One region of the Ochrobactrum teleogrylli genome, then DNA from elsewhere that is predicted to be linked to it. Evidence: predicted binding sites of a transcription regulator. Region 1 holds the regulator's gene; each other region holds the start of a gene.
The links. Region 1 encodes PhoB, which activates phosphate uptake and scavenging genes when phosphate is short. Its sites were predicted from a motif close to TGTCATNNANCTGTCAT; they were not measured.

Region 1 (7,945 bases):
CCCTGCGCGCCGTGCCGCCGTCGATCCGCGCAGCAGCGCTCGGTCTCGGCGCGTCCAAGACGCAGATGGTGTTTCATCACGTGCTGCCGCTTGCCGCACCCGGCATTCTGACGGGCACGATCATCGGGCTTGCCCATGCGCTGGGCGAAACCGCGCCGCTTCTGCTGATCGGCATGGTGGCTTTCGTGGCGGATGTTCCGTCCACGCCGATGGACCCGGCGACCGCCTTGCCTGTCCAGATCTATATGTGGGCCAATGAAGCAGAACGCGCCTTTGTGGAACGCACGTCCGGCGCTATCATCGTCTTGCTTCTGTTCCTGGCCGTGATGAACATTGCAGCAATCATTCTGCGCCGCCGGTTCGAGCGCCGCTGGTAAACGGGAGTCGAAGCTATGAATTTGATGACTGAACGAACTCTCGAGAAAGCCGTAGGAGAAAAGATGAACGCCAACGCCAGTTCCGTAAAGATGCGCGGCGACAAGGTTTGCGTATTCTATGGTGAGAAGCAGGCCCTTTTCGACGTCAATCTGGATGTTCCGGAAAAGATGGTGACGGCGCTGATCGGTCCTTCCGGCTGCGGCAAGTCCACCTTCCTTCGTTCGCTCAACCGCATGAACGACACGATTGAAGGTTGCCGCATCGCTGGCAAGATCACGCTCGACAATGAGGATATCTACGATCCGAAGATCGACGTGGTGGAACTGCGCGCCCGTGTCGGCATGGTGTTCCAGAAGCCGAACCCGTTCCCGAAGTCGATCTACGAGAACGTCGCCTACGGCCCGCGCATTCACGGTCTGGCCCGCACGAAGGCCGATCTGGAGGAAATCGTCGTGACCAGCCTGCAGAAGGCCAGTCTGTTCGAGGAAGTGAAGGATCGCCTGCACGATGCGGGCACGGGCCTTTCCGGCGGCCAGCAGCAGCGCCTGTGCATTGCACGTGCGATCGCGGTTAGCCCGGAAGTCATCCTGATGGACGAACCCTGCTCGGCGCTTGATCCGATTGCCACCGCCAAGGTGGAAGAGCTGATCGACGAACTGCGCCAGAACTACACCATCGTCATCGTTACGCACTCAATGCAGCAGGCGGCCCGCGTTTCGCAGCGCACCGCCATGTTCCATCTCGGCAATCTGGTCGAAGTGGGCGACACGGAAACGATGTTCACTGCGCCGACGGAAAAGCGCACGCAGGATTACATCACCGGACGCTTCGGCTAACAAACCGGGGGCAGGGGAAAGCAACCCTTGCGCGCGGATTGCGTCAGAACAAACAGAAGTGCGGCTTCCCCGCAATTTATATTACGAGGTCTACCATGCCGTCTCAGCATACCGTTCGTTCCTACGATGAGGAACTGAAGTTTCTCACCCACAAGATCGCCGAAATGGGCGGACATGCGGAACGTATGGTCGAACAGTCGGTCGCAGCGATCGTCAATGCCGACAACGCCCTTGCGCAGCGCGTCATTTCCGACGACCTGATCCTGGATGCCAGCGAGCGCGAAATCGACGACAAGGCCGTGATGATCATCGCCAAGCGCCAGCCGATGGCGGTGGACCTGCGCGAAATCATCGGTTCGATCCGCATTTCCGCCGATCTGGAGCGCGTTGGCGATCTGGGCAAGAACATTGCCAAGCGCGTTGCCGCCGTTTCGGAATCCCGCCAGCCGGTCAAGCTCTATCGCGGTCTGGAAACGCTCGCCGAACTGGCGCTGACCCAGCTGAAAGACGTGCTCGACGCCTATTCGTCGCGCTCGGTGCAGCAGATCAATGTCGTGCGTGATCGCGACGACGAGATCGACGCCATGTACACCTCGCTGTTCCGCGAGCTGCTCACCTATATGATGGAAGATCCGCGCAATATTTCCGCCTGTACGCATCTTCTGTTCTGCGCCAAGAATATCGAGCGCATCGGCGACCATGCGACCAACATCGCGGAAACCGTTTATTACATCGTGACCGGCCTGCAGATGCCTGCCGAACGACCGAAGGAAGACCTGAGCCACGGCATCGTCGTGGATGAGGCACGCAAGCCCTGAGTAAGCGCTGCATTTGAAGCGATCAGGGCAGATTGCCGGATTGCTCCCAAATGCGGTGGAGAATGTGTGAATAGCGCGGCGGCACGCGGTCGATGGGGGGACGTGTATCTTCCGCTCGCCGGTTTAAGATAGGGAATAATGGATGTCACAGGTACCCAAAATCGCTGTGGTGGAAGACGAAGAAGCGCTGAGCGTTCTGCTGCGCTACAATCTTGAGGCCGAAGGCTATCAGGTGGACACGATGCTGCGCGGCGACGAGGCCGAAATCGCGCTGCGCGAGAACGTCCCTGATCTCCTCATCCTCGATTGGATGCTTCCCGGCGTATCGGGCATCGAACTGTGCCGCCGTCTGCGCCAATGGCCGGAGACGGAACGCCTGCCGGTCATCATGCTGACCGCGCGCGGCGAGGAAAGCGAACGCGTTCGGGGTTTAAGCGTCGGGGCCGACGACTATGTCGTGAAGCCCTTCTCGACACCGGAACTCCTGGCCCGCGTCAAGGCGATGCTGCGCCGTGCCAATCCAAGCCTGCTGTCGCATGTTCTGAAAGTAGGCGATCTGGTGCTCGACCGTCAGCAGCACCGCGTTTACCGCAAGGAAAAGGAAGTCCGTCTTGGACCGACGGAGTTCCGTTTGCTCGAATATTTCATGATGTCGCCGGGCCGCGTTTTCTCGCGCAGTCAGCTTCTCGACGGTGTCTGGGGACCGGATATCTATGTCGATGATCGCACCGTGGATGTCCATGTCGGACGCTTGCGCAAGGCCATCAACTTGGGTCGTGCGCTCGATCCGATCCGCACGGTACGCGGCGCGGGATATTCTTTCGGCTGATCGTGCGTCGATAAAAAACTTCTTTTCGAGCCCGTCTTTCCTCATCGAAAGGCGGGCTCGATCACTTTCTGAAGCGCTCTTGCGGCCTGTTATCCTTGCCAGCCGATTCGGTCCGGGAGACGCTGAAACGGCTGTAAATCGCTAATCTCACGGAATGTTACGCTTCTTGTATCAAAGTTGAAGGAACCGGCGCAGGACTTGCTAAAACAGTTACGCCGCAGATTTTCCCAACCTGATGAAGCAAGATATATCAAAATTTTACAGCAGTTGCGAATTAAGGCAGGGTTGTGACCTGTATTGAGGAAATATCATTTCCATCAAATCAAAGGTTTATCTCTTTTCCGCAGGTTCATTAAGAAAATATTAATAGTTTTGAATGGTTTGTGTGGACAATTGCGCTCGTGATTCGGGTTTCATTTGCGACCATTTCGATGGTTTCAGCAATTTCGGAATTTGACCCATTGCCTTTTTTTGGCCTAAAAATTCCAAAACCTTGAAGAAGACGAGCGATGGCAGGTTGTTTGATTTTTGATCTTAGCCTGCTTTGACTTGCACCGCAGCTAGACCCGTATTGGTCATTTTTGGCCTTCGGATCGACTGCTTCAGTTAAGGGTCCTGAATATGAGACTGAGCCGTTGACGCGCGCTGGTAATTGGAAGCTGCCTGTATTGGCAGGACTGCTCGTAGCGCCCTTCGTAGTGACGGGCTGCACGACGACCGGCACCACAGCCAAGACCGAGAAGACGGCGGCCGTAAGTCACGTCAAGTCGGTCAACGGTGTCAAGACCTATACCTATACGGCAAGGGACAAGGAGTGCCTCGAGCGCGCCATGTTCTTCGAATCGAACCGCTCCAGTTCCGATGGTCTGATGGCTGTCGGCACGGTTGTGATGAACCGCCTCGCATCGGGCCGTTATCCCGATACGATTTGCGGCGTCGTCGGCCAGAAGAACCAGTTCGCGCCCGGCGTTCTCACCCGCAAGATGGAATCCAGCAAGCTGCCCGATGTTCAGGCCGCAGCCGACGCCGTGCTGAAAGGCCAGCGCCATCCGAAGCTGAAGAACGCCATGTTCTTCCATACGGCAGGCCTGAAGTTCCCCTACAACAACATGCACTATGTGCTGGTTGCCGGCGGTAATTCCTTCTACGAAAAACGCAATCGCGACGGTTCGTTGCAGAATCCGGTGCCGCAGGAACCATATAACCTCGCGCTCGCCTATTCGCCGCAATCGCCGTCGCTGCCGCAAGACCCGTCCTATGACGTGACCTTGCCGCAGGCGGGACCGGTTCCGGCAGCAGCGCCAACCGTACAGGTCGCGCTGGCGGATGCGTCCAAGATGGAAACCTCTGTGCGTGGCAGCGGCCTTGGACCGCAGGCGCGGGGCAATCGCCTTGCGCATAACAACGATGTAGCGACGGCGCAGCCGCAAATTCAGCAGGTCGCGTCCTATCAGCCGCAATTCGATACGTCGGCACCGGCAAGCCAGCCGCAATCGCTTGGCTATGCGGCGGCAGACCAGAAGCAGGTCGATGCAATCGGCGCATTGCTTCTGTCGCAGGACCGTCCGGAAACGCCTCTATAAGTTGAGTTGAACAGATTTGGTGCGGGCTAATCTTTCCGATTGGCCCGCATTTTTTATTTGAGTTCTGCATTCCATCGCTATTAGCGGGGACGAACCACGACCGGACGATAGATCGGCTGATAGAGCATGATGGGCTGATCGTAGAAATCGACGCGGTTTTCCCAGGCGCGGCGATCCGCCCGGCGGTCGAGATCGAGCCGCTGCAGACAGTTGGCAAATGCGTCGGTCCGTGGCTTGAAGCCATAGCCGAGACATGTCTGTTCGTCGGCGGCGCGGCGCTCTTCCGGTGTCATGGTGACACAACCAGCCAGCAGGCCTGCGAGCCCCAACAAAACAAGTAGTTTCCGGTTCATCGTCATTCGTCCTGTGTAACTGCCCGCTGCTTCAATAATAGCGCAGGTGCATGAAAAAGAGTGGTGAAATTATGCCGTTTGGTAAACTGATAACGAGAGTATAGAACTGATTCCAAACCGCGCTCTTTTTTTAAAGGGACGCGTCTTCGCATCAAAAGAGGTCCCGCAGCTCATGGCTCACGATATGCAAAATCCTGTCATCGATCCGGTAAAGCTCGAACGTCTGGCGGAAGTCGCCGTGCGCGTCGGCCTGCAATTGCGCGAGGGACAGGATCTGATCATCACGGCGCCGGTTGTCGCCCTGCCGCTGGTGCGGCTGATTGCCAAACACGCCTATAAGGCTGGCGCAGGTCTGGTGACGCCGTTCTTCGCCGATGATCAGATTGCGCTGGCCCGCTATGAAAACGCGCCCGATGCAAGCTTCGACCGCGCCGCGGACTGGCTCTATCAGGGTATGGCCAAGGCCTATTCGGAAGGTGCGGCGCGTCTTGCGATTGCTGCCGACAACCCGATGCTCCTGTCCAGCCAGGACGCCGCCAAGGTTTCGCGTGCCAATCGCGCAAATTCTAAGGCCTATCAGCCTGCGCTGGAAAAGATCGCGGGCTTCGATATCAACTGGAACATCGTTTCCTATCCAAATGTGGCATGGGCGAAGCTGATGTTCCCGAATGAGCCGGAAGAGGTTGCGACCCGCAAGCTGGCCGAAGCCATTTTTGCCGCTTCACGCGTGGATGTCGAAGATCCGATCGGCGCATGGGCCGCGCATAATGCAGCGCTTCGCACCCGCACCCGTTTCCTGAACGGCAAGGCTTATAGCGCTCTGAACTTCAAGGGCCCGGGCACGGACCTGACGGTCGGGCTTGCCGACGGCCACGAGTGGCACGGCGGCGCATCAACGGCGAAAAACGGCATTACCTGCAATCCGAATATTCCAACGGAAGAGGTTTTCACCACACCGCACGCCTTGCGCGTCGATGGTTATGTCGCCAGCACCAAGCCGCTTTCGCATCAGGGCACACTGATCGAGAATATCGCCGTGCGTTTCGAAGCGGGCCGGATTGTCGAAGCCAAGGCGAGCCGTGGTGAGGAAGTGCTGTCGAAGGTACTCGACACGGACGAAGGCGCGCGCAGGCTCGGCGAAGTGGCGCTGGTGCCGCATTCGTCGCCGATCTCGCAAAGCGGTCTCTTGTTCTACAACACGCTGTTCGACGAAAATGCTGCGAGCCATATCGCGCTCGGCCAGTGCTATTCCAAGTGCTTCATCGACGGCGCCAAGCTGACGCCGGAACAGATCAAGGCGCAGGGCGGCAATTCCAGCCTCATCCACATTGACTGGATGATCGGTTCCGGTGAAATCGACGTTGATGGCATCAAGGCCGATGGTAGCCGCGAGCCGGTGATGCGTCGCGGCGAATGGGTCAGCTGAAAATTCAACATACCGAACTGAAAAGGCCGGGAAATTTCCCGGCCTTCTTCATGATTGCGATGAGCTGAAGCCTCAATTCTTTTCCTGCACATGGGCTTCGAGGAACCACAGCGCCTTGTCCAGCGAGCGCGAAGCGGCGGTAAAAATATCCGCCGTGTTGTCGTCGCCCGCCTCGTCTGAATCCTTGATCGATTTGCGCAGAAGATTGGCGACATCGCCATAACGCTCGATCAGCGCGCCCAGATGATCGTGAACCGCATAAATATCGGTCGGATAGGGCTTCAGTTTCGTTTCCTTCACCACAATCTGCGATGTGCCATAGGCCGTTCCGCCAAGCTGCACCGCCCGTTCGGCAATGGTGTCGACGTGATCGTCAAGTTCGGTGCGGAAACCGTCGAGCATCTCGTGCACTGCAATAAATTGCGGTCCCTTGAGGTTCCAATGCGCCTGCTTGGTGATCAGTGCAAGATCGATGGTCGCAGCCAGATTTTCGTTCAGAAGCGCGACCATGGACGTCTTGGTGTTGGAAGGAAGATCGTTGCGGGTTGCATGCGTCGACTTATTGGACATTTTATCCTCATATCCTTTGCACAATCAGGCGCGAGCGATTGGCTGGCTCGCAGCTATTGGGAGAATCGCCAGCGTCGGGGCGGTCGAAAAGAGGCGCAAACGGAATCATCCCGCACCCGACGAAAAAACGCCTGTCAGCCGATTTTGTTCCGCAGAAAAAGATGAAAATGATAAGAACCGCTGCTCTTTGGCGATGAATTGGTGTCGGCTTCGGCACGGTTAGACTTGTCGCGGGGCCAATTCTCATTTACCCGGAAGTGCATGAAGATACTCGCCCTCGATACCGCCGCTTCCTATTGCGCCGCCGCCGTCTATGACGCTGGCCGCGATGTCGTTCTTGCTCAGATCAGCGAGAATATCGGCAAGGGGCACGCCGAAGTGCTGATGGATTATGTCGGGCGCGCGCTGGTCGAGGCAGGCGTGGCGATTAAGGATATTGATCGCGTGGCGGTGAATATCGGCCCCGGTTCTTTCACGGGCGTGCGCATCGGTGTTTCGGCGGCGCGAGGCTTTGCACTGGCGCTCGGGTCCCCGGCGATTGGCGTCACCGCCTTCGAGGCGCTGGCGGATGAGACAATTACACACATGCCGGGCAAGCCGGTAGCCGTCCTGCTCGACGCGCATCGCGGCGAGATTTACGCGCAGACATTCGATGCCAATGGTGCTGCCCTGTCCAAGCCATCGGTCCTGTCGCGGGAGGAAGCGGAAGCTTTTGCTGGCAATGCGCCCCTCGATACCGTGCTGGCCGGATCGGCAGCAAAGTCGATCAACGAGGCCTTGGGCGACAAGTTTGCGCTTGGTCCTGTCGAACCGACCGCCAATATCGCCACTTTCGCCCGCCTGGCAGCCGCGCGCGCGCCCGGTGATGCGCCGAAGCCGCTTTATATGCGCGGGCCTGATGCCAAGCCGCAGGTCGGGTTTGCATTGCCGCGCAGGCAGGCCGGAGAATAGGCGATGATGGGCTTGCCATTCGGTCGCTTCGGTCGCCGACAGGTTTCGGTGGAAGCGCTCAGCGCGCAGGACAGCCATGTGATCCAGCGCATTCATGCCGTCGCGTTTCACCATGGCTGGAGCTCGGATGATTTTCGCTCGCTGATCGCGCAGGATACGGTTTTCGGCTTTGTCGCCCGTGCGGAAGGCAAGCCCAATGAC
Region 2 (7,945 bases), 280 kb from region 1:
ACTTCGCCGCCGACGGCAAGGTCAAGGCAACCATCCGCACCGAGAAACTGGAAGATATCAACTCCATCTTCGACGATATGCGCAAGGGCAACATCGAAGGCCGTGTCGTGATGGATCTGACGCAATAAAGCGTGCAGGATAGACTCTGTAAGTTCCGAGCGGGCGGACCTGTTTCGCCCGCTTGCATGCGAGGGAGGAGAAAATGTTGCAAGAAAACCCGCAAAGGGGCGAGCAGGACAACGGCAAGGGGCAAGTCAGCGCCACCCCCGACGCTCTCAAGCTTATTCGTGAATTGCAGGCTGAATATGGGCCGATCATGTTCCATCAGTCGGGCGGCTGCTGCGATGGTTCTTCGCCAATGTGCTATCCGCAGGGCGAATTCGTCATTGGCGATACGGATGTGAAGCTGGGCGAGATTGGCGGCGCGCCGGTCTATATCAGCGGCCCGCAATATGAAGTTTGGAAGCACACCGAACTCATCATCGATGTTGTTCCGGGGCGCGGGGGCATGTTCTCGCTCGATAATGGGCGGGAGGTGCGTTTTCTGACGCGATCCCGCATATGTTCCGTTCCCTGAAAGCTTTGGCCTTTTCGTTATCCGGCGAACAAGATATCCAAAGCACATCCCGAAAAGTGTGAAACGGTTTTCGGATCAGATGTGCGCAGTAAAAATGTGCACATCCCGAAAAGTGTGAAGCGGTTTTCGGGCAAGATGTGCGTAAAATAAAAGCAGGCTCTTCGGGGAGGAAGTCGATTCTACATGGCCGCAACGGGTAAGAGAGCGACGATACACGATGTGGCGCGTCTGGCGGGCGTGTCGATCAAGACCGTTTCACGCGTTTATAACGACGAACCGAATGTGCGCGAGGCGATCCGCGAAAAGGTGCGCGAAGTGGGGCAGGAGCTGCGCTATCGGCCCAATGCGGCGGCACGCAATCTGGTGGAGCGCCGCTCGCATCTGATCGGCCTTTTCTTCGAAAATCCCAGTTCCAGCTATGTCGCCGAATTGCAGATGGGCGCGCTGGAACGCCTGCGCGGCACGCGCTATCGCCTGCTGATTTTTCCGGTCGAGAACCGCGCCGATATTCGCGGTGCACTGATCGAAACCGCCCATGCATCGGGCCTCGACGGCATCATCGTGACGCCGCCCATGTCGGACGATCCGGAAATTTTGCAGGAACTTTCCGCTTCGGCCATGCCCTTTGCGCGCGTGGCGGGCGATGTCAACGTGCATCCAACCGACAGTATTTCAATTGATGACGAGGCCGCAGCCGTCGATTTGGTGAACTATCTTCTGAAACTCGGTCATCGGAAGATCGCCATCATCATCGGCGACCCGACCCACCGCTCCGCCGAATTGCGGCTTGCCGGATACCGGAAGGCGCTGGACGCGGCGGGGATCGAGCGCAATCCGGATTATGAGGCGCAGGGCGGGTTCAGCTTCGCCAGCGGTTTGGTCGCCGGAAAGAAGCTTCTGTCACTCGAAAATCGTCCAACGGCGATCTTCGCATCCAATGATGATATGGCGGCAGCCGTGGTGCAGATGGCGCATGACCACAAACTGTCTGTTCCGGGCGATATTACCGTGGTCGGTTTCGACGACAGTTCGATTGCCAGCATGGTATCGCCGCAGATCACCACCGTGCGCCAGCCGATTTTCGAAATGGCGCGCGGGGCGGCGGATATGCTGTTGAACCATATCGAAAATGGCCAGATTTCGCCTGCCCGGAAGATCGATTACAAGCTGATCATTCGTCAGTCAGCCGGCAAGGCCCCTGTATAGCTTTCAGCTTTGGGATGGCACGGGGAAAAACCGGTCTCGCGCGTAACTACTGCCGAAGATCATGTCATATTGCAGCATCTGGTAATCGCGCAGCAGGGGCGCAAAAGGCGGGCGCTGTTGCCAGCCTTCATCGGCATTTTCATCGCTATCGAACACGGCATGCGCATCGACGACGCGATACTGGTCATGCAGCTGGCGCAGGAAACCGGTGTAATAGGGATGCTGCATCCCGGCCATTTCGAGTATCTGCATTGGCAGGAATGCCGGGCTGATCGTGCCCGTACCGCGTTCCGCGCCGCGCTTGTTCGACCACAGCACCAGCGGCGTTTCATGCTGGAGAAGCATGTCGCGAGCAGGCGCGATGCGGCTTGCAACACGTTCCTGCATGAAGCCGGTTTCCGTATAGACGGGGCCGAGTGGCGGCAGGTGATCGCCGAAGAATACCAGAATGGTCTCGCGTTCGCGCTTTGACGCCCAGTCCATCAGACGTGCGAGGCTGGCGTCGGCATCCATCGCGCCTTGTGAATAGGTGCGGATCGACTGGCGCACAGCGTCGCTGGCGTCGGCCTGCACGTCGAGCTTCGAATCCGGATAGCGGTTGGCCTCATAGGGACCGTGGCCTTGCAGCGAAACAGCAAAGAAGAAGAACGGGTCTTCCTGCGCATCCGCCTCGCGAATGATCTCGCTGGTCAGCGCGTCGTCCGAGGCGAGCATGCCGCGCTTTTCCAGCGGTGGCATGTTTTCTTCGGACATGAACTTGTCAAAGCCCATATTTTCATAGACGGGACCGCGGTTCCAGAACCACTGGCGATAGGGGTGGATCGCCCGGGTTGCATAGCCCTGTTCCTTGAAGAAGCTCGCGAGCGAAGGCAGCGGACGCCGGACATATTGCTGATAGGGAATGCTGCCGGAAGGCAGGAATGCCTTGGAAAAACCGGTCAGCGCTTCGAACTCGACATTGGCGGTCATGCCGCCAAATTCCGGCGAGAACACATGGCCGGATTGTTCAGCGCGCACGGTCGGGATCGGATCAGCACTGAACGCCACGCCCGGCAGGCGGGTCGGGTCCCAGAAGGACTCGCTCATGATCATGATGACGTCGGGTTTGCCGGTTTCAAGTGCTGCGGGAATGAGCTGCGCGGGCGGCTCGATCGAGGCAATTGCTTCTGGCGAATAGCCTTCCGGCGCAAACACGGTTGCCATCGGCACATTCAGGATGAAGGCCATGGTGAAACCATTATGCGCGTAATTTTCCTTCTGATCCCACATGATGGGCAGAACGCGCAGGCGGTCACGCGCCAGCGAAAAGCTGGAATAATCGGAAATGAAGGCGAACCACGCCAGCAGCGGCAGCGCGAAGGCCAGACGAAGCACGCGGCCTTTCCACGGAATGCGGTCGAAACGACGCCACCAGAAAAGGCTCGCGGCAATCAAAAGTGCTGCGCTGGCAAGCAGGAGAAGGGCGATGCCGACAGCGCTCCACGGGCGTTCACGCACCAGAAGCGGCAGCAGATCGACGATCTGGCGGGCATAGAGAAAATCGCTCGGATAAAGCGGGTCGCCGAGATAAAGGCTTTTCTCCCGCGCAGTGGCGGCGGCGATCAGCGCCAGCGGCCCCACCACGAAAAGCCCGTAATGGATGCGCCCGAAAATCGCGTCGCTGGCGGTCAGCACCACAACGAAGAAGGCAACCGTCGTCCATGCAGGCTTGTGCGGCGTGCGGAAAAACGCAATCGTTTCGGCAAAGGAACCGCGAAAAATCCATTCAACGGAGAAAACCAGAAGAACGGACAGAACAATGGAAGCAAGAGCAACCCAGGCAACACGCACAGGCCAGGAAACATGCGAAGCGCCGAAAATGGCAGCATCGCTCCAGCGACGTTCGCCCGCGTTTTCCACTACTCCAGACATGCCTTACTCGCTACCATTTCTTCCTGTGAGAAAATTCGTGTCACATTTCTGTCATGGAAATGTCAAGCCACGGTTGAGCGGCGGGTGATACCGGACGTGATCTGAACGCACAATGAATGGAAAAAGCCCAATAAAAATAGGGCCGGAATTGCTTCCGGCCCTATTCTTCAAGTGCTGACGATAATCGTCGTTTAAATGACGTCCTCAAGCCCCTTGGTCAGTTCCAGCGCCTGCCGTTCGAACAGACGGCGGTAGATGCCGCCCGGCTTGCGGATCAGCGCGTCGTGGTCGCCTTCCTCGATGATGCGACCCTTGTCGAAGACCAGCAGCCTGTCGAGTGCACGCACCGTCGAAAGTCGGTGCGCGATGACGAGCGTGGTGCGCCCGACCATCAGGCGTTCCATCGCCTGCTGGATCAGCACTTCCGATTCCGAATCGAGGCTGGACGTTGCCTCGTCGAGGATCAGAACCGGCGCATTGGCGAGAAACGCCCGGGCGATGGCCACGCGCTGGCGTTCGCCGCCCGATAATTTCACGCCGCGCTCACCCACCAGTGTCGCATAGCCCTTCGGCAGCCGCATGATGAAGTCATGCGCGCTGGCAAGGCGTGCCGCTTCCTCGATCTCGGCTTGTGTTGCGCCGGGGCGGGCATAGGCGATGTTCTCGGCCAGCGTGCGGTGAAACAGGATCGGCTCCTGCTGCACGATGGCGATCTGCGAGCGCAGCGACGCCTGCGTCACGTCGGCAATGTTCTGCCCGTCAATGCGGATGGCGCCGTCATTAACGTCGTAAAGCCGCTGGATGAGCTTCACGAAAGTGGTCTTGCCGGAGCCGGAATGGCCGACAAGGCCAACCCGCTCGCCCGCATCGATCTTGACCGAGAAGTCGCGGTAAAGCGCGGCTTCATGGTTGCCATAATGGAAGGTGACGTGATCGAAGGTGATCTCGCCCGCGCCGATCCTGATGGCGGGCGCGCCAGACCTGTCGGCAATGCCATAGGGCTGTGCTTCGATCTCGACCAGTTCCTCCATGTCGTTGACCGACCGTTGCAGATTGCGGATATGCATGCCGACATCGCGCAGATAGCCCTGTAGCATGAAGAATGCCGTCAGAACGAAGGTGATATCGCCTGCAGTGGCCTTGCCCTGGCTCCACAGATAGAGCGCAAAGGCAATAACAACGCCGCGCATAACCAGAAGGTTCGCGCCCTGAATGAAGCCATTCAGCGTGCCGATCAGCCACGTGCGGCGCGTGCGACTGCGCCACTTGGTAACGACCTTCGAAAGACGAACATCTTCGCGGCTTTCCGCGCCGAATGCCTTCACGACAGCGTTGCAGGAGATGGCATCGGCCAGCGAGCCACCCATGCGCGTGTCCCAGCTATTGGCCAATGTTGCGGCAGGCGCAACGAAGCCGAGCGAAATCACAATCGTGCAGACGATGAATAGCACAGAGCCGATTGCAACCAGCAAGCCCATCAACGGCCAATACCAAGACAGCAACGCAACCGAGCCAAGCAGCATCAGCAAGGATGGCAGCAGGGCGATGATCAGCGTGTCATTGAGCAGATCGAGCGCCCACATGGCACGCGAAACCTTGCGCACCGTCGATCCGGCAAAGGCATTGGCGTGCCAGTCGGTCGAAAACCGCTGCAACTTGTGGAACGAACTTGCCGCCATGTCGCTCATGATCTTCAAGGTAAAGTCGGTGATGACATAGAAGGTCAGCTGGCGGGTGATCAGCGCCAGCGCGCCGAGTGCAAGCAAGATCACCAGTGCTTCGATTGCACTGTTCCAGGCGCTGTCGCCGCTTAGCGAAAGCGCATCCACCAGCCGTCCGGAATAGAGCGGGGTCAAGACATCTGCGGCTGTTGCAAGCAGCATGCCGATTATCATCAGCGCCAGCCGCAAGGGCTGACTTCGCCAATGGCTGAAAGTGTAGCCGAGGACATTGCGGAACGCAGGCCCCCGGAAATCGAGACGAAACCGAGTCATATCCATATTACCAGCCTGTGCTCGCGCGCAGAAACTGGCCCTTGATTGAGAAAAACAAAGCGATCGGCACCCGGAGGAGCCGCGAACAGCGATGGTTTGGAAAGATGCTCCGAAGGAGCGGACAGGTCAGCCTGCCGGGCGGGCCGCGGACCTAGCGGTTAGAAGCGCCCGCGAAAACACTGGGCACCATTGGGAACGGGTAATGGACACGCATCTCATACCTCCTGCCAGTGTTTCAGATGGTTGCACAATAAATGAGCAAACCCATTTGCCAAGGCCCAAAATGCAATTTCTGGTCTGCAAGGGGCGGGGTGTGGCAATTTTGCAAGTTTTCGAATTTCTGAATTTTAAAAGTAATACTTTTCACTTTTTCTGTTACAAGCGCTTGCGCCCTTGCATTCGCCTGTTCGCTGCGCGAATGAAGGTCAGATATATCAGTGCCGCACGGCCGATATCGGGAATTCACGGGAGAGTTACATGACAATTCATCAAAATCTGATCGCTGGCGAGTGGGTTGGCGGCGACGGCATTGCCAATATCAATCCGTCTGACACCAACGATGTGGTGGGCACCTATGCCCGCGCCACCGCCGACGACACCAAAGCTGCGATTGCCGCTGCAAAGGCCGCTTTCCCGGCCTGGTCGCGTTCCGGCATTCTGGAGCGCCACGCAATTTTGCGTAAGGCTGCCGACGAAATTCTGGCGCGCAAGGACGAGCTTGGCCGTCTCCTGTCGCGCGAAGAGGGTAAGACGCTGGCCGAAGGCATTGGTGAGACCATCCGCGCCAGCCAGATCTTCGATTTCTTCGCAGGCGAAGCCTTGCGCCTTGCCGGTGAAACGCTGCCTTCGGCGCGTCCGGGCATCGGCGTTGAAGTCACCCGTGAACCGGTCGGCGTCGTCGGCATCATCACGCCGTGGAATTTTCCGATCGCCATTCCGACCTGGAAGATTGCGCCCGCGCTCTGCTATGGCAACACCATTGTTTTCAAGCCAGCCGACCTCGTGCCGGGCTGCTCTTGGGCGATTGTCGATATCCTGCACCGCGCCGGACTGCCGAAGGGCGTTCTCAACCTCGTCATGGGCAAGGGCTCGGTTGTCGGTCAGACCATTCTGGACAGCGCCGATGTTCAGGCCGTGACATTCACCGGCTCGACCGGCACGGGCAAGCGCGTTGCTGCCGCCTCCATCGAGCATAACCGCCGTTTCCAGCTGGAAATGGGCGGCAAGAACCCGGTCGTTGTTCTGGATGATGCCGATCTCAATGTCGCCGTCGAATCCGTCGTCAATTCAGCCTTCTTCTCGACCGGCCAGCGCTGCACGGCATCCTCGCGCATCATCGTGACGGAAGGCATCCACGACAAGTTCGTCGCCGCCGCCATCGAAAGGCTGAAGGGCGTCGTGGTCGATAATGCCCTGAAGCAGGGCACGCATATCGGCCCGGTCGTGGATGAAAGCCAGCTTCAGCAGGACATGGATTATATCGAGATCGGCCGCAAGGAAGGCGCGAAGCTTGCCTTTGGCGGCGAACGCCTCAACCGCGAAACGCCGGGCTTCTATCTCCAGCCAGCGCTCTTCACCGAGGCCACCAACCAGATGCGCATCAGCCGCGAGGAAATCTTTGGCCCGGTCGCTTCGGTCATCCGCGTCAAGGATTATGAAGAAGCGCTTGCCACCGCCAACGATACGAACTTCGGTCTGTCGTCGGGCATCTGCACGACGAGTCTGAAATATGCGACCCATTTCAAGCGCAATTCGGAAGCGGGCATGGTGATGGTCAATCTGCCCACCGCCGGCGTCGATTTCCACGTGCCATTCGGCGGGCGCAAGGGTTCGAGCTACGGTCCGCGGGAGCAGGGCCGCTATGCCGCCGAGTTCTACACGACGGTCAAGACGGCCTATACGCTGGCCTGATAAAGCATGTCTCCCGAAAGTGGGAACCGGTTTCGGGATAAAGACATGCGTAAAAACAAAAGCTTTAGCGGTCTGAGAGAATGCGAAAACCGGCGGTTCCCCCGCCGGTTTTTTTATGCGGCTTTTTTAGGCCATGCGGCGAGCTTGCGGGCGAAATGCGATACCGTGCCATGCAGCAGCATGGTGAAAGCCGCCAGCACGAACAAGCAGGCGAACATCAGATCCACCTTGGCGCGACCATTGGCGAGCAGCATCAGATAGCCGAGACCTTTCGATGCGCCGACCCATTCGCCCACCACCGCGCCGATGGGCGCATAGACGGCGGCAAGACTGAGGCCCGACGCCA
Region 3 (7,945 bases), 1.8 Mb from region 1:
AGAGCGAATTTCAGGCGCTGGCCTTCAAGGCTCTGCTCGGCATCGACACGCTGCGTCTGTTCGATATCGACCGTTCGGCGAGCGAACGCTGTGCGGCCAATTTGGCCGACAAGGGCTTTTCGGTCACCATCTGCGCATCGTCGCAGGAGGCTGTCGAGGGCGCGGATATCATCACCACCGTCACCGCCGACAAGCAATATGCTACCATTTTGAGCGACAACATGGTTGGCCCCGGCGTGCATATCAATGCGGTTGGCGGCGATTGCCCCGGCAAGACCGAACTGAACAAGGAAATTCTCCTGCGCTCGGATATTTTTGTCGAATATCCGCCACAGACCCGCATCGAGGGCGAAATCCAGCAATTGCCGGAAGATTATCCGGTCAAGGAATTGTGGGAAGTGATCACCGGTAAACTGCCGGGAAGAACATCGGATCGCGCCATCACGCTGTTCGACAGCGTCGGTTTTGCAACCGAAGATTTTTCCGCCCTGCGCTATGTCTTCAGCAAGCTGGAAGAGACCGGTCTCTACGCCGAACTCGACATGCTGGCAGACCCGGATGAACCGCGCGATCTCTACGGCATGTTGCTTAGATGCGAGCAGGCACTGGAGGCCGCATAAGCTTCGGCGATGATGCGCTCCATCCAGTCCTGAACGAATAGTTCCGCCCGACACCTGTTGTTGGCGCTCCAATGTGGTATCACCATCGGCACGTGAGAGTGCCGGTGTAGTTGGATATCCATGATCGTTTGAGCGATGCAGCAATTGGCCAGAAAAATGTTTGCAGAAATCGGCTGGGGTATTCCAAGCTCGATCGTCCTGCATCTGTTGCTGGCCATTGTTCTGCTCGTCCGCCTGCCGGAATTGCCAACCGCGCAGGAACAGAGCGTCAATGTAGAGCTTGTTCCCCCGCCGCCGCCCGCCGAGGACAAGCCCAAACAGGACCAGGACAAGCCCGCTCCTGCGCAACGGCAGGCGCAGGCCCAGAAGCTTGCCTTTGAGTCCGCTTCCAACGATCCGAAAGATGAGACGCCGGAGCGACCGGACGTTTCACCGGCAGCACCGGAAACCGGCGAAAAACCCGACGAAGCTCCACCCGCGACAACCGAGACCAAGAACGAGCAGCCGCAGGACAAAGAACAGGAAGCGGTGGAGCTGCAGGCTCAATCCGCAACTGCGGAGAACGCGAACGAGGCGGCAGCCCCTGCTGTTCAGAACCCGCCTGTTCCCCAGCCCAAACCGGAACAGGCAACGCCGGCCACCAAGGCCGTTTCGGAGCAAAAGGCTGAAAACTTCAAACAGGCGCGCAGGCTTTATTCCAAGGATGCCTTGTCTGACCCGCGTGTGAAACAGGCGCTCGGCAAACTCTCACCGACGGATCGCGTCATCCAGATTTGCAGCATCGAGGCGCTTGAACAGATCCGCCGCCAGCAGCCGGGCGCTTTTCCCGACATGCTGGCGCGCGCGGGCGGTTCGGTTTCCAACAGCGGCCTGACGGTCAGCAACAGCGCCTTTCGCAGCCGCGCCCAATGGTATGGCGTGGATTTCAAATGTCAGGTCAATGCGGAGGCCATGTCGATCCAGTCCTTCAGCTACGCCATCGGCCACGCCATCCCCGAAAGCGAATGGGGCGCACGGCAACTGCCCAGAGACTAGAATATGAAGTGATGAGACAAGACTGGCAGCATTTGCTAGAGTTGTCGGTGTAATGCCCCACGAAACTAACACTGAATGGAGACAGATATGAAAGTCGTATTTGTAACGACCGCTGTCCTCGCTCTGTCGGTTACGGTTGCGATGGCAGACTGCACTTACCACAATGCGCAATCGTCAACAAAAATGGAAAAGCCGCAAACAACGGCAAGCGCAGAAACTACGGCGCCCACCCAGAAGTAAACTATATTTCCAACAGGAGGCCCTTCGAAACGGTGCCTCCTGTTCGGGATAGCGCTGTTCAAAGCCGCAAGCTGATACCAGCCTTGCGTAGAAGCCAGTAAAACAGCGCCGTCGCGCCGACACCCAGAACAATCGCCCAGCCGAAACCGGACCCGTCGCCTGTGAAGGGCAATCCGGCAGTGTTCATCCCGAAAATACCGGCAATCAGCGTGCCGGGCAGCAGCAATGCGCTCATCACCGCCATCACTTTGAGGCTGCGGTTTGAATCATCCGCCAGTTCCGCTGCAATCTCTTCCTGCAACAACCGCGCACGATCATTGACCATGACGATTTCACGGTCGAGGCGCTCAAGCCGCATGGAAAGCCGCTTCAACGCGGCATGCCCCATCTCAGGCAAGGTCCAGTCCAGACGGTCTTCCTCTTCAAACAAAGCCACCATACCGGCCACCGGACGATGCAGCGAGACCGCCAGTCTGCGCACTTCCTTAAGATCCCTGCGTTCATCATTCAACCGCTCGGTCACCAACCGATCCTCAACAGTATCGAGCATCTTGCTCGCCCCATTGAGCCTGATTGCGGTGTTCTTGCAGAAGGCCGTAACCACCGCCTCAAATAATTCATAGGCCGTTGCCGGGCAAAAACCGCTGGCAAAGGAATGGCGCACCCTGTCTACGGCTTCCAGAGGATGCCGCCTGCCGGTTACCAGAAGCCCGCCCGTCACCGCAAAATGCAGACGGCCGATTGTGGTGGACATGCGCTCCATGTCCTGATGCATGTCGGCGATGACGCCATGGATCGTTCCGGCCTCATGGTTGAGCACCAGGCTATCGTCATGCCCTTCCAATATTGCCCGCGCCGACGCGGGCAAGGCACAGCGCTCCGTGAGCCAGCCCTGTGACCGCTGATCGACCAGATCGACATGCAGCCACACCCAGCCGTCATTAGCGGCCAGCGCAGCATCCACTTCGTCTGCCTTGAGTTCCACAACCGCATGATCGGGGCGCTTGTGATAGGCCCCCACCAGACCGGGACTATGTTCCTTCAGCGAACCGTGAATAATGTTCAATGTCGTGTACCAATGCCCGGAACAAAGCGGCCCCGCATCGAGCCTCTAATACACTTCCGGCACATACATTTCGGACGGGGTCTGGTGACGTACATAATCGTCATGGCGCACGCGTTCCGGCAGATGGATGGCCGACTTCGGCACATCCTCATAAGGGATCTGCGACAGAAGATGGGCGATGCAATTGAGGCGCGCCTTTTTCTTGTCGACGGCCTCGACAACCCACCATGGCGCTTCGGCAATATGGGTGCGGTGCAGCATCTCTTCCTTGGCCTTGGTGTAGTCTTCCCAATGAACGCGGCTTTCGAGGTCCATCGGCGAAAGCTTCCACTGCTTCAGCGGATCGTGGATACGCATGTTGAAGCGGAATTCCTGCTCTTCGTCGGTGATCGAGAACCAGTATTTGATGAGAATGATCCCGGAACGCACCAGCATGCGTTCAAATTCGGGAACGGAGCGGAAAAACTCTTCCAGTTCCTCCTTCGTGCAAAAGCCCATGACCCGCTCGACACCGGCCCGATTATACCAGGAGCGGTCGAACAGGACCATTTCGCCAGCGGTCGGCAGATGCGGCACATAACGCTGGAAATACCACTGATTGCGCTCGCGTTCGGTGGGAGCAGGCAGCGCGACGACGCGGCAGACACGCGGATTGAGACGCTGCGTCACGCGCTTGATCGCGCCACCCTTGCCAGCGGAATCGCGGCCCTCGAACAGCACGACGACTTTGAGCTTCTTGTGCTGCACCCAGTCCTGGAGCTTCACCAGCTCATGCTGGAGACGAAACAGCTCGCGGAAATAAAGGCGGCGTTCAAGTGTTTGTTCGGCGGGGCCGGACATGCCCTCGGCGACCAGCGCATCGAGCCGCTCCTCCTCGATCTGCATTTCCAGCTCTTCATCGAAACTGTCGGCGATTTCCGCCTTGATACGGTCCAGATGGCTGCTCTCGAACATGTTCACACCATAAGCTGAAGATGACACCCGAAGCCGCGACGACTCCGCGCAATTGCACGGAATACTAGAAGTGGCTCATGACGGTTTCGTGACGCAATCCGGTCGCGCGGGTGTCAACAAAGGCGATATCAAGCCCTATTACAGATTCGCAATTTTAAAGTGCGCTATGGACCCGGTTGAATTGACGCCTACGTAAAAAATAAGCTTTCGTTGAAAGCCGTTTGATTGCATTCTCCCGCAGATGCGAACCACCGGGATCGTTCAATGATTGCAAAACCTTCCTACCGTTTCCTCCGCTCCGGACGAAGCGTCATATTCGGAACCACGGCTGCCTTTGCATTCTGCATTTCGGCAATAACATTTGGCGCTCCGGCCCGTGCCGATTCCCGCAACGTGGTTCCGGTTGCGGTGATGAAGGTGGCGGCAAGCGATTATCAGCCCCGATTGACGCTTTCCGGCGCGATTGCCGCCCGCTCGCTGGTCAACACCTCGTTTCGCCTTGGCGGGCAGGTCGTGGAGCGCAAGACCGAGATCGGCCAGCATGTCGAGAAAGGCGAGCTGATCGCCCGCATCGACGATGCCGAACAGCAGGCGAATCTGCGTGTTGCTCAGGCCTCGAAGGATGCTGCGCAGGCGCAGCTCGTTCAGGCGGACGCCAATTTCAAACGCCAGAAGGCGCTTCTCGCGCAGGGTTTCACGACCCGCAGCACCTATGATCAGGCAAACCAGACCCTGCAAACCGCGCAAAGCGCGCTTTCGAGCGCCGAAAGCCAGCTTAGCGACGCGCGCGACCAGCTGTCCTACACCGAACTGCGCGCCCCGGTTTCCGGTGTCGTCACGGCGCGCAACATCGAAGCGGGTCAGGTGATACAGGCCGCGCAGACGGCGTTTTCGATTGCCGAGGATGGACCACGCGATGCCGTATTCGACGTGCAGGAAACGCTGGTCAACCACGCCAAGGACGGCATGGGCGTGACAATTGCGCTGCTGTCGGACGCTTCCATTGTTGCAGAAGGGCAAATCCGCGAAATCTCTCCGGTCGTCGATGCGCAGACCGGCACGGTCCGGGTCAAGGTTGGCATTGCCAAAACCCCGCCACAGATGGCGCTTGGTGCGACCGTCACCGGAACGGTGCATATGGATAGCCGTCAAGTCATCGTCCTGCCATGGAGCGCCATGACATCCGACGCCGGACGCCCCGCTGTTTGGCGGGTGGCTGACGATACCCATGTTACAACGCTGGTTCCAATCACCGTGCTTTCCTATGAAAAGGAACGGGTGATCGTGGATGGCGGCTTGAACGACGGCGAACTGATCGTCACGAAAGGCGCGCAGATGCTGCGGTCGGGCGAGCCGACCGAAATCATGCAGACGCAAGAAGGGGCGGTTGCGCAATGATGCGAGAATTCCGAAAGCCCATTGCCATCCCCCTGATGCGCGCCGCTGTGCTGATGACCACGCTTGTGCTCGCAGCCTGCGGCAAGAGCGATGAAAGCGAAGCGGAGGCCGAACCCGTCCGCCCGGTTCTCTACATGGTTGTTGAACCGCGACCGGCCACGCAGGCGGGGTTTGCCGGTACGATCGAGCCGCGCTATTCGACCGATCTCGCCTTCCGCGTGCTTGGGCGCATCATCAGCCGTCCGGTGCAGGTGGGCGATCTGGTGCAGAAGGGTGAGAGCGTCGCAACGCTTGATCCGTCGACGCTTGATCTGGCGATCCAGTCGGCGAAGGCCGATCTGGCGAGCGCCGAGGCGCAATATGCCAATGCCTCGGCCAGTGAGGAACGGCAGCGCATTTTGCTGCAGGGCAACAATGTTTCGCAGGCCGATTATGATGCCGCCAGACAGGCGCGCGACAGCGCCAGTGCAGGACTGGAAAAGGCCCGGGCCGGGCTGAAAAAGGCGCAGGACCAGCGCAGCTATGCCGTATTGCGCCCCGACTATGACGGAGTAATTTCGGCAACCAATGCCGAAGTTGGACAGGTGGTCGCCGCCGGTCAGGCAGTGATGACGGTGGCGCGCCCGGACATTCGTGAAGCCGTGGTCGATATTCCCGACAGCATGACACAGTATTTCGCGCCGGGTGCTGCCTTCAATGTGCAGCTTCAGGCTGATCCGTCGGTGACGGGAACCGGCACTGTGCGGGAAGTCGCGCCGCAGGCGGATGCGCAGACCCGCAGTCGCCGGGTCAGAATTGCCCTCGACAATCCTCCCGACGGTTTCCGTCTCGGGGCGACCATCCGCGCCGCTTTGGCGACGCCGGAGAAGGATGTGGTGCGCCTGCCGATCCAGGCCCTGCGCGAGGACAACGGCAAGACAAGCATCTGGATTATCGATCCCGACAAACAGACCGTCTCGCTACACGATGTTCAGGTTATCGCGCGGCAGGGCGGCAATTTCGTTGCCGGTGGTGTCGAGGTCGGCAGCTATGTGGCGATTGCTGGCGTCTATGAATTGAAAGAAGGACAGAAAGTCCGTCTGGACCAGAAAGGAACTGGCCTGTGAAAAAGGGATTCAATCTGTCCGACTGGGCTTTGAACCACAGATCGCTGGTCTGGTATTTCATGCTCGTGTTTCTGGTCGCAGGCTTCGTGTCCTATCTCGATCTCGGTCGCGAAGAAGACCCGGAATTTACCGTCAAGACGATGGTGGTGCAGGCCAACTGGCCCGGCGCTTCGGTGGAAGAAACGCTCAATCAGGTCACGGATCGCATCGAGAAGAAGCTCGAGGAACTCGATACGCTCGATTATACGCGCAGCGTAACGACCGCGGGCCAGTCTGTCGTCTTCGTTTTCCTGAAGGACACGGTGCGTAAACGTCAGGTCACCGACGCCTGGAATGAAGTCCGGCATATGCTGGACGATATCAAGCCGGAACTGCCTGATGGCGTTTATGGGCCTTATTATAACGACAAGTTCGGCGATGTTTTCGGGAATATCTTCGCCTTCACCGCTGATGGTCTGTCCATGCGACAGCTGCGTGATTATGCGGAAGATGTGCGCGCCAAGATTTTGACGCTGCCCAATGCCGGTGAGGTCGAGCTGATCGGCGCGCAGGACGAGGCGATCTATCTCGAATTTTCGACGCGGCAGGTCGCAGCACTTGGTCTCGACCAGCAGGCCGTGCTTCAGGCCTTGCAGGACCAGAACGCGATCACGCCATCGGGCGTCGTTCAGGCCGGGCCGGAACGGATCAGTGTCCGCGTCAGCGGCCAGTTCAATTCCGAAGCCGATCTGCGCGCGGTCAATCTGCGCGTCAATGACCGGTTCTTCCGCTTGTCCGATGTGGCCACCATCACGCGCGGCTATGTCGACCCGCCAACATCCATCTTCCGCGTCAATGGCGCGGATTCCATCGGGCTTGGCATCGGTATGAAGCCGAACGGAAATCTGCTGGAATTTGGCGCGGCGCTCGACAAGATGATGCAGCAGGTGACGGCGGAACTCCCTGTCGGCGTCAAGGTGTTCAAGGTGGCCGACCAGCCGCATGTCGTGAAGGAAGCCGTGTCCGGCTTTACCAGCGCGCTGTTCGAAGCCGTGGTCATCGTGCTTGCCGTCAGCTTTGTCAGCCTTGGCTTGCGCGCCGGATTCGTGGTGTCGCTATCGATCCCGCTCGTGCTTGCGATCACCTTCCTGTCGATGTCGCTTCTGGATATTTCACTGCAACGCGTGTCGCTCGGCGCGCTTATCATCGCGCTCGGCCTTTTGGTCGATGATGCCATGATCGCCGTCGAAATGATGGTGGCGCGACTGGAATTCGGCGACCCGATCAACAAGGCCGCCACTTACGTCTATTCGCATACGGCCTTTCCGATGCTGACAGGCACACTTGTGACCATTGCGGGCTTCATCCCGATCGGCCTCAATTCCAGTCAGGCGGGTGAATATACCTATACGCTCTTTGTGGTGATCGCCGTTTCGCTGGTGGTGTCGTGGATTGTCGCGGTGCTGTTTGCGCCGCTGCTGGGCGTCACATTCCTGCCCAAGAAAATGAAGCCCCATGCGGAAAAGCGCAGCCGCTTCTTTGAAGCC

Region 2: WIX40_RS12660 (LTA synthase family protein) is a predicted target of PhoB. The motif match lies at 3,733-3,749, and genes of this name have one in related genera.
Region 3: ppk2 (polyphosphate kinase 2) is a predicted target of PhoB. The motif match lies at 3,993-4,009, and genes of this name have one in related genera.

Annotation. Positions count from the first base shown of each region.
Region 1 is NZ_JBBHKQ010000001.1:2,967,346-2,975,290, reverse strand. Features, by position in the region: gene pstA (phosphate ABC transporter permease PstA) at 1-377, shown strand, start outside; gene pstB (phosphate ABC transporter ATP-binding protein PstB) at 393-1,214, shown strand; gene phoU (phosphate signaling complex protein PhoU) at 1,310-2,032, shown strand; gene phoB (phosphate regulon transcriptional regulator PhoB) at 2,175-2,861, shown strand; gene WIX40_RS13890 (cell wall hydrolase) at 3,497-4,444, shown strand; gene WIX40_RS13885 (hypothetical protein) at 4,525-4,803, opposite strand; gene WIX40_RS13880 (aminopeptidase) at 4,970-6,223, shown strand; gene dps (DNA starvation/stationary phase protection protein Dps) at 6,296-6,793, opposite strand; gene tsaB (tRNA (adenosine(37)-N6)-threonylcarbamoyltransferase complex dimerization subunit type 1 TsaB) at 7,055-7,744, shown strand; gene rimI (ribosomal protein S18-alanine N-acetyltransferase) at 7,748-7,945, shown strand, end outside.
Region 2 is NZ_JBBHKQ010000001.1:2,689,201-2,697,145, reverse strand. Features, by position in the region: gene adhP (alcohol dehydrogenase AdhP) at 1-128, shown strand, start outside; gene WIX40_RS12670 (DUF779 domain-containing protein) at 203-577, shown strand; gene WIX40_RS12665 (LacI family DNA-binding transcriptional regulator) at 761-1,783, shown strand; gene WIX40_RS12660 (LTA synthase family protein) at 1,787-3,694, opposite strand; gene WIX40_RS12655 (ABC transporter ATP-binding protein) at 3,886-5,688, opposite strand; gene WIX40_RS12650 (aldehyde dehydrogenase family protein) at 6,166-7,599, shown strand; gene WIX40_RS12645 (ABC transporter permease) at 7,713-7,945, opposite strand, start outside.
Region 3 is NZ_JBBHKQ010000001.1:1,206,242-1,214,186, reverse strand. Features, by position in the region: gene ocd (ornithine cyclodeaminase) at 1-620, shown strand, start outside; gene WIX40_RS05620 (DUF930 domain-containing protein) at 777-1,655, shown strand; gene WIX40_RS05615 (hypothetical protein) at 1,743-1,895, shown strand; gene WIX40_RS05610 (CorA family divalent cation transporter) at 1,954-2,961, opposite strand; gene ppk2 (polyphosphate kinase 2) at 3,007-3,915, opposite strand; gene WIX40_RS05600 (efflux RND transporter periplasmic adaptor subunit) at 4,180-5,313, shown strand; gene WIX40_RS05595 (efflux RND transporter periplasmic adaptor subunit) at 5,349-6,419, shown strand; gene WIX40_RS05590 (efflux RND transporter permease subunit) at 6,416-7,945, shown strand, end outside.